2 regions of the Bacillus rugosus genome follow, and region 1 is predicted to be linked to the other one. Evidence: riboswitches for the same ligand, from Rfam matches in the RefSeq annotation. Region 1 holds a riboswitch; the other holds the start of a gene.

Region 1 (4,573 bases):
CTCGTTCTGATGCTGACATCGAAGGGAGCGGCCGGTGTGACGGGAAGCGGATTTATCGTCCTTGCCTCAACACTGTCAGCGCTTCAGGTCATTCCGCTGGAGGGCCTTGCACTCCTGCTTGGAGTCGACCGTTTCATGAGTGAAGGAAGAGCGATTGTGAACCTGATCGGAAACGGAATCGCCACGATCATTGTTGCAAAAAGCGAAAATGAATTCGATGAAGCAAAAAGCATAGAGGCTGTTGAAGGCATGAAAAAAATGAAAACAGCAGTCTGAAAAAAAGAACGGCCCATCCATGGGGGCCGTTTTTTTAATTGTTTAAGAATAATTAAGGTGAGGACAGAGACCTCAGCATTTTTTTGTTATATAATTTACAAATGGATACTATATTGAATGAAGGACGTTTGTCCTAACAGGAGTGTATAAATGGCCGCTTTAGTTAAATTTTTTCAGCACCCGGGAGTAAGACGTTTTTCCATCTTTGTCGTGTTAACTGGTGTGTTATATCTATTTAAGAGCATGATCAACTTAATATTGCTGACCTTCATTTTCACATTTCTTATGGATCGTTTGGAGCTTGTCGTACGGCAGTTTTTAAGCCGGTTCTTCCGAGTGAGCCAGCGGGTTGTCATTACGTTTCTTTACATGTTGCTGGCTGTGCTGCTTACAGTCGGAGGTTTTGTGTTTTATCCGGTCGTCGCGGCGCAGATTCAGCAGCTGGTTAAGCAGATTAAACATATTGCGTATCACCCGGACACCATCCCTTTCTTTGATGAGATCACAAGTGTTTTCGGAGATATTAACATCAGTTCATATGTCAAAGAGGGCTTCAATGTGGTGTATACGTATCTGGCCGATATCAGCACATTCGGCTTGCAGATTGTAATGGCGCTCATTCTCAGCATGTTTTTCTTATTTGAGAAAAAGCGGCTTACTGAGTTCATGGCGAAATTTAAAACAAGCAAACTAAGGGTCTTTTATGAGGAAATTGCTTTTTTCGGAAGCAAATTTGCAAGAACGTTCGGCAAAGTTCTTGAGGCTCAATTTATCATTGCGCTCGTCAACTGTATTCTGACGTTTATCGCGCTTTGGATTATGCATTTCCCGCAGCTGTTTGGGCTTTCTATTATGGTATTCTTCCTCGGATTGATCCCTGTAGCAGGCGTCGTCATTTCTCTGATCCCGCTCAGTATTATTGCCTACAGCACTGGCGGCGGAATGTATGTGCTCTACATTGTGCTTGTCATATTCGCCATACATGCGATCGAAACGTATTTCTTAAATCCGAAGCTAATGTCTGCGAAAACGGAGCTGCCGATCTTTTTCACCTTCACAGTACTCATTTTCTCTGAGCACTTTTTAGGCATTTGGGGTTTAATAATCGGGATTCCGATCTTTGTGTTTCTCCTTGATATTCTTGATGTCACCAACAAGGAAGAAGGACCCAAAAGATTCCAAGAGAAAAGTAACAAAAAATAGTTTACAAAATTGGATCTTTTCTGTATAAATAAACTAAATCATACAATAGTAAGCCACACGCTTAATCCTTTTAGAAGGAGTGGGGGACCCAATCTTTTGGGGTTAATTTTTCATCTGAAAAACGGACATCTCTTCGTCCGAACCCGTCAGCTAACCTCATCAGCGTGAAGAGAGAGTCCTGTGGTTTGAAGATACAGCCAAAGCCCACGGGAAGTCTCTCGCGGGCTTTTTTTCAAAAAAGGGAGGAATGCGGATGAAACTGGCTACAAAGATAATCATTGCATTGGTGCTAGGTGCGGTCACGGGGATTATTTTGAACGTAACATCACCTGAATTATTTGAAAATTTAAATAAGTTTGTATTTGGGCCGCTTGGCACAATCTTTTTAAACCTCATTAAAATGCTTGTCGTTCCGATTGTCTTTTTCTCACTGACACTGGGAGTAGCCGGGCTGGGCGATCCTAAGAAGCTTGGCAGAATCGGTGTAAAGGCGATTTCTTATTTTCTCGTCACGACAGCAGTGGCGATTACCATTGCCATCATTTTAGCTCTTGTCATCAAACCGGGAGAGTTCGGAACGTATGACACATCGTCTGCCGAATTCACTGCTGAAAAAGCGCCAAGTATTGCGGACACCCTGTTAAACATTATTCCGACCAACCCTGTTCAAGCGATGACGGAAGGGAATATGCTGCAAATTATCGCTTTTGCCATTTTTGTCGGGCTTGGGATTACAATGCTCGGAAAAAAAGCGGATATGCTGCTCAAGGTTGTTGAACAAGGAAATGAATTGATGATGTACCTGGTGAATCTTGTAATGAAGTTCGCTCCGTATGGTACATTTGGTCTGATTGCGACAGCTATTGGAAGCCAAGGCTTCAGTGCAATGAAAGCAATGGGCTTGTACATGATTGTGGTAACCATGGCATTACTGATACATGCAGTCGTTACCTACGGATCTACGGTTGCGCTTATAGCCAGAAGAAATCCGATTACGTTCTTTAAAAATTTCTCAGAAGTTATGGTCGTCGCATTCAGTACTTCCAGCAGCAATGCAACTTTGCCGGTTTCAATGGATGTGGCCCAGAAAAAATTAAAAGTGCCTGAGCCGATCAGCAGCTTCGTCCAGCCACTCGGCGCTACAATTAATATGGACGGAACAGCCATCATGCAAGGGGTAGCCACCGTCTTCATTGCGCAGGTATTTGGGCACGATCTAACATTCACTCAGCTGCTGATGGTGATACTGACGGCAGTGTTAGCAAGTGTCGGAACCGCAGGTGTTCCGGGTGTCGGTTTGATTATGCTCGCCATGGTCCTTCAATCTGTCGGCCTGCCTGTCGAGGGAATCGGATTAATTCTCGGAATTGACCGCCTGCTTGATATGCTCCGTACAGTGGTGAATACAACAGGAGACGCGGCTTGCGCCGTCATTATTACAGAAACAGAAAAGAATAAACAGCCTGAGCAAGCTCCGACTCTATCGGTTTAACCAAACATTTGGAAGCAACAAATGCTATAATACAAACAGTGCCTAATTTTTGGGCACTGTTTATTTTTTGTCGAAAAAGGAGGAAGGCTTTATGGCTGAGCCGATTTTACATATTGAAGGCCTCGATAAAAAGATTGGGTCTAAACAAATTTTAAAACAGATCAGCATGGACGTCATGGAGGGCGAAATCATCGGACTGCTCGGTCCGAATGGTTCCGGAAAAACAACACTCATCCGTATCATCGTCGGGCTGTTAAAACAAAACAGCGGAAGTGTGACAATCAGCGGATTTCAGCATGATACAGAGTTTGAAAAAGCGATGGAAGCGGTTGGAGCGATCGTCGAAAATCCGGAGTTCTATCCGTACCTGACAGGCTGGGAAAACCTCAAGCACTTTGCGAATATGCACAAAAAAATAGCGGATGAACGGCTTGATGAAGTAGTGGAACGTGTCGGGCTGACATCAGCGATTCATGATAAGGTGAAAACCTATTCCCTCGGCATGCGCCAGCGTCTTGGCATTGCACAAGCAATTCTTCACCGCCCGAAGCTTCTCATTTTAGATGAACCGACAAACGGTCTCGATCCTGCGGGGATGAAGGATTTTCGCGATCATATTAAGGAGCTCGCAGAAAAGGAAGGAACAGCAGTCCTGTTCGCTACTCATTTATTGCGTGAGGTAGAGGATCTGTGCGACCGTGTCATCATCATTCAAAAAGGCGAGATCAAAGCGGAAGTCAGCTTACATGGGACAGATCAAAAAACAGAAAAAGCGATCATTGAAGTGCAGCCGGAAGAAAAAGCGCTCAATTGGCTGGCAGGCAATCAATATCAAGCAGAACGGCAAGACGGGGCGATTGTTGTTGAGGTAGCGAAAGAAAACATTCCGGAGCTGAACCGTTCACTTGTCGGACAAGACCTGAATGTCTTTTCCATTACGCCTTATACGCAATCACTTGAAGATGAATTCATAAAAGCGACAACTGCTCATCAAGAGGAGGGAGAAGAGCTTGTCTAAATTAATTTGGAATGAACATATGAAACTTTTTAACCGGAAGGTCACATTGGTGTCTCTTATCCTGATGGCGGTCTTTCAATTTTTCATGGCTTTAATCATTAAACGGATTGTCATCAGTGCCGGAACAGATGAAAACTTCATCGGCTATTTATCGTATACACCGAGCCTGAACATCCTGCTGCAGGCTTTAACGATCGTGATTGCAGCGACAATTGTTTCAATGGAATTTGATAAAAAGACAATCAAATTTCTGCTCATTCGTCCGGTTAAACGCCAAAAGGTCTTTTGGTCAAAATTAATCACAGTCGTGATGGTCAGCTTTTATTTGTATCTGGCATACTACATTTTGGCATTATTATTCGGTCTCGTCTTTTTTGGCACATCGGTGACCGCGGAATCAAAGACATTGCTGGTTAACACTTTGGCGCTGATCGGGTCAAACTGGCTTGAAGCCGTAATGATGGGATTATTCGGGCTGCTTTGTTCTTCGCTGTTCCGTAACAGCGCAGTAGCAGTTGTCGTTTCTTTTGTCGTTTTATACGGAGCGAGTACACTTGTCCAGCTCATGAAGCTCTTTGAAAACA
Region 2 (4,573 bases), 1.6 Mb from region 1:
GCGCCTTCTTCTATTCCGATCTCTACATATTTTTCTACTTTTTGCCTGTGCTCTGCAGAAATAAGCGGGCCGCTTTCTGTCTCTGCGTGAAAACCATTTCCGAGTTTTATGCGTTTTGCCCGTTTGACAAGCTCTGCTAAAAATTGATCGTGAATGGCATCTTCAACAAGCAAGCGGGAACCGGCTGAGCATACTTGCCCGGCGTGGAAAAATACAGCGTTTAATGCCTGATCGACCGCAACCTCTAAATCTGCGTCCTTGAACACAATATTTGGATTTTTCCCGCCAAGTTCAAGCGCAATTTTTTTGACGTTTCCGCTTGCGGCCCGCATGATTTTTTTGCCTGTTTCGATTCCACCCGTAAACGAAATCAAATCGACGTCTTTGTTTACGGCAAGCTCGTCGCCCACTGTGGCTCCCGGCCCAAGCACAAGATTTGCGACACCTTCGGGAACGCCGGCCTCTTCCATTAGCTTGAAGACTTTGATCGTCGTTAGCGGTGTAATCTCACTCGGCTTCATGACGATCGTATTTCCTGCAGCCAGTGCAGGCGCGATTTTCCAACTCGCCTGCAGGAGCGGATAATTCCACGGAGTAATCTGGCCGCAAACCCCAATTGGCTCTCTGATAATTTTGCTTTCTGAATCAGGGATCGGAGATGAAATGATCTCTCCGCCATCTTTATCTGCCAATCCGGCGTAATATTGAAAAACATTGGCAATATCGTCCATATCCGCCTTGCTTTCTTCGAGTGTTTTTCCCGTATCAAGCGATTCAAGCTCAGCCAGCTCATCAAGGTCGCGTCTGATTAATTCCGCAATTTTCAGAACAATCTTCCCGCGTTCAAGCCCGGATAGAGATGACCATTCTCCTTTGTCAAATGCTCTTCGCGCGGCTGAAATTGCCTTGATGGCGTCCTCTCGCCCTCCTTCGCTTACGGTTGCAATTTCTTCTTGATTAAATGGATTGATAATGCTGCGGATCTGCTCTTCTTCGGCACTGATCCATTCTCCGTCAATATATAATGTTTGACTCATATAAGCCTCCTTGACGTAAATAAAGTTTGTTAAATAAAAATTTAATGTTTTTAACAACCTTAATCTAACATACGAATTTTAAACTGTCAAAGCCCCATTTTGATTTTCTTTTTGACATTTCTTTATGTTTCGTTAAGATAAAGAACATAAAGAAATAACTTAACGAATTTAATTTTCTAATGGAAAAGAGGGTCAGTATGGATGAAAATCCAGAATTTGCAGCTATAGAACAGGCTCGGGATCTTGTTATCGACTCCATTGCTGAAACGATGGATCTTTACGGTATTACCCGCAGTGTCGGGATTTTATATGGGACGATGTATATGAGGGATGAGATGACACTTGACGAAATGCGTGAGGAATTGCAAATGAGCAAGCCAAGCATGAGCACAGGCGTCAAAAAGCTTCAGGACTTAAATGTAGTGAAAAAAACATTTCACCGGGGCATCCGCAAGCATACCTTTGTGGCTGAAAAAGATTTCTTCAAATTTTTCACAAATTTCTTTCCGCCTAAATGGGAACGCGAAGTGCAGGTAAATGTAGCAGCTATTGAAGAGGCTCAGGCTGATTTACAAGAGATTTTAAGCAAGGAAGGTCTCAGTGAGGACATCAAAAATGAAGCGCTGCAGTTATACGAGCAGCTGGAAAGCTCTAAAGCCTACTATGACTGGCTGAAGCGTCTTGCTGAATCGGTGCAGAGCGGGGAAATTTTCAAATTTATACCGATTGAAACAAAGTAAAACAGAAAACGCCTGGGAAACCGGGCGTTTTTTTGTTCTTTTATATGAAATTACTACAAATTTGAAAAATACGGGAAAAACACCCCATTTACTTCCAAAATATTTGATGGTAATTTTATGTAGGTAAAATTTGTATTTGGCCGTTCAGAGGAGGTGAAAAGCGGGCAGGCCTGTATATTTTATAACTTTTTAGGGGGAATTTTATTATGAAACGCAAATTATTATCTTCTTTGGCAATCGGTGCATTAAGTCTAGGTTTACTCGTTTCTGCTCCTTCAGCTTCTTTCGCGGCTGAATCTAAATCAACTTCCGCTCATACTGAGTCTACTATGAGAACTCAGTCAACAGCTTCATTGTTTGCAACAATCACAGGGGCCAGCAAAACGGAATGGTCTTTCTCAGATATCGAATTGACGTATCGTCCAAATACGCTTCTCAGCCTTGGCGTTATGGAATTTACATTGCCAAGCGGATTTACTGCAAATACGAAAGACACAATGAACGGGCGTGCGTTGCGTGAAACACAGATCCTTAATAACGGGAAAACAGTAAGAATCCCTCTGGCACTTGATTTGTTAGGAGCTGGCGAATTCAAATTAAAACTGAATAACAAAACACTTCCTGCCGCTGGTACATATACTTTCCGTGCGGAGAATAAATCATTGAGCATCGGAAATAAATTTTACGCAGAAGCCAGCATTGACGTGGCTAAGCGGAGCACTCCTCCGACTCAGCCGTGCGGCTGCAACTAATCTCAAAAGACCGGTTAATGCCGGTCTTTTTTGTGTTTTGACCTCCCCTTTTTCCTCTATTTCCAATTTTCTTTTTTCTGGTTAAAAATTTAAATTGACAAACTCTAGAAACAGGAGTAAATTCTTGAGTGTTCAATTTCATACAGTCTCTTTTACCGCTTAATCAAACACGAACGGGGGAACCAACGATTGGCTGTTTTTTTAACAGCCTTGGGGTGAATCTTACTAAGTAAGAGGGGGTACTCTGAATCCCTAATCCGACAGCTAACCTCGTAGGCGTTTACAGAGAGGAGGTCTATTAGCGACCATTCTTCGAAATGGTCTTTTTTTGCTCAAAAAACGTTAATTTTACTAAGGGAGTTATGAACATTGGGAAGAATAAAAAATAAGCAATTTGCCGTGATCGGACTGGGCCGGTTTGGCGGAAGCATTTGCAAAGAGCTGCACAGAATGGGCCATGAGGTCCTTGCAGTTGATATCAACGAAGAAAAGGTAAATGCATACGCTTCTTACGCAACTCATGCGGTGATTGCCAACGCCACCGAAGAAAACGAATTGCTTTCGTTAGGAATACGCAATTTTGAATATGTGATTGTTGCAATTGGAGCAAATATTCAAGCGAGCACCCTGACCACCCTATTATTAAAAGAGTTTGACATCCCAAATATTTGGGTAAAGGCTCAAAACCATTATCATCATAAGGTACTTGAAAAAATCGGTGCTGACCGCATTATTCATCCTGAAAAGGATATGGGCGTCAAGATCGCGCAAAGCCTTTCTGACGAGAACGTTTTGAATTACATTGATTTATCTGATGATTACAGTATTGTCGAGCTGCTGGCAACACACAAGCTTGATTCAAAATCGATTATTGACCTGAATGTAAGAGCGAAGTACGGCTGTACAATCCTGGCGATTAAACATCATGGAGATATCCGTCTTTCTCCCGCACCTGAAGACATCATCTACGAACAGGATTGCCTGGTAATCATGGGGCATAAAAAGGATATTAAACGTTTTGAAAACGAAGGGATGTAGACATAGGTGACACTTCAAAAGGACAAAGTGATCAAATGGGTTCGTTTTACACCGCCTCAAGTGCTTGCAATTGGTTTTTTTCTTACCATTATCATCGGGGCTGTGCTGTTAAAGCTTCCGATTTCTACAATGAAGCCATTGTCATGGATAGATGCCCTTTTTACTGCAGCTTCCGCTACAACCGTTACAGGACTTGCAGTTGTCGATACCGGTACAGAATTTACACTTTTCGGGCAAACTGTCATCATGGGGCTGATTCAGATCGGCGGGCTTGGATTTATGACTTTTGCTGTTTTGATCGTCATGATATTAGGAAAAAAAATCGGATTAAAAGAACGAATGCTGGTACAGGAAGCCTTAAACCAGCCGACAATTGGCGGCGTCATAGGCCTTGTCAAAGTCCTGTTTCTGTTTTCCATCAGTATTGAGTTGATAGCAGCACTCATCTTATCCATCAGGCTTGTCCCCCAGTATGGCTGGGCATTCGGCTTGTTTGCCAGTCTATTTCACGCAATCTCTGCTTTTAACAATGCCGGGTTTTCGTTGTGGCCGGATAATTTGATGAGCTACGTTGGCGACCCTACAGTTAACCTAGTGATTACTTTCTTATTTATTACAGGAGGGATTGGATTTACCGTTCTGTTTGACATTATGAAAAATCGGCGATTTAAAGCCTTTTCTCTACATACGAAAATCATGCTTACAGGAACCCTGATTCTGAATGCGGTCGCCATGCTTGTGATCTTTATTTTAGAGTACAGCAACCCCGGTACGCTCGGCCACCTGCATATAGGAGATAAACTATGGGCTTCCTATTTTCAGGCTGTGACGCCGAGAACCGCTGGCTTCAATTCTCTTGATATTGGGAGCATGAGAGAAGGAACGATTGTATTCACTTTATTATTAATGTTTATCGGAGCAGGCAGCGCTTCAACGGCGAGCGGCATTAAGCTGACTACGTTCATCGTGATTTTAATGTCTGTGATCGCATATTTGCGAGGTAAAA

The links. Region 1 has a riboswitch for cyclic di-AMP ahead of M0696_RS02550 (dicarboxylate/amino acid:cation symporter). Riboswitches for the same ligand answer to the same signal wherever they lie in the genome.
Region 2: linked by a shared signal. The riboswitch ahead of ktrA (potassium uptake protein KtrA) and the one ahead of M0696_RS02550 (dicarboxylate/amino acid:cation symporter) in region 1 are both predicted to bind cyclic di-AMP.

The regions. Positions count from the first base shown of each region.
Region 1 covers NZ_CP096590.1:502,788-507,360, forward strand. Annotated here, with positions in the region: gene dctP (C4-dicarboxylate transporter DctP) at 1-276, shown strand, start outside; gene M0696_RS02545 (AI-2E family transporter) at 427-1,479, shown strand; cyclic di-AMP (ydaO/yuaA leader) riboswitch at 1,528-1,658, shown strand; gene M0696_RS02550 (dicarboxylate/amino acid:cation symporter) at 1,733-2,971, shown strand; gene M0696_RS02555 (ABC transporter ATP-binding protein) at 3,063-3,989, shown strand; gene M0696_RS02560 (ABC transporter permease) at 3,982-4,573, shown strand, end outside.
Region 2 covers NZ_CP096590.1:3,062,263-3,066,835, forward strand. Annotated here, with positions in the region: gene betB (betaine-aldehyde dehydrogenase) at 1-1,037, opposite strand, end outside; gene gbsR (transcriptional regulator GbsR) at 1,235-1,777, shown strand; gene bslA (biofilm surface layer hydrophobin BslA) at 1,984-2,529, shown strand; cyclic di-AMP (ydaO/yuaA leader) riboswitch at 2,676-2,824, shown strand; gene ktrA (potassium uptake protein KtrA) at 2,899-3,567, shown strand; gene ktrB (Ktr system potassium transporter KtrB) at 3,574-4,573, shown strand, end outside.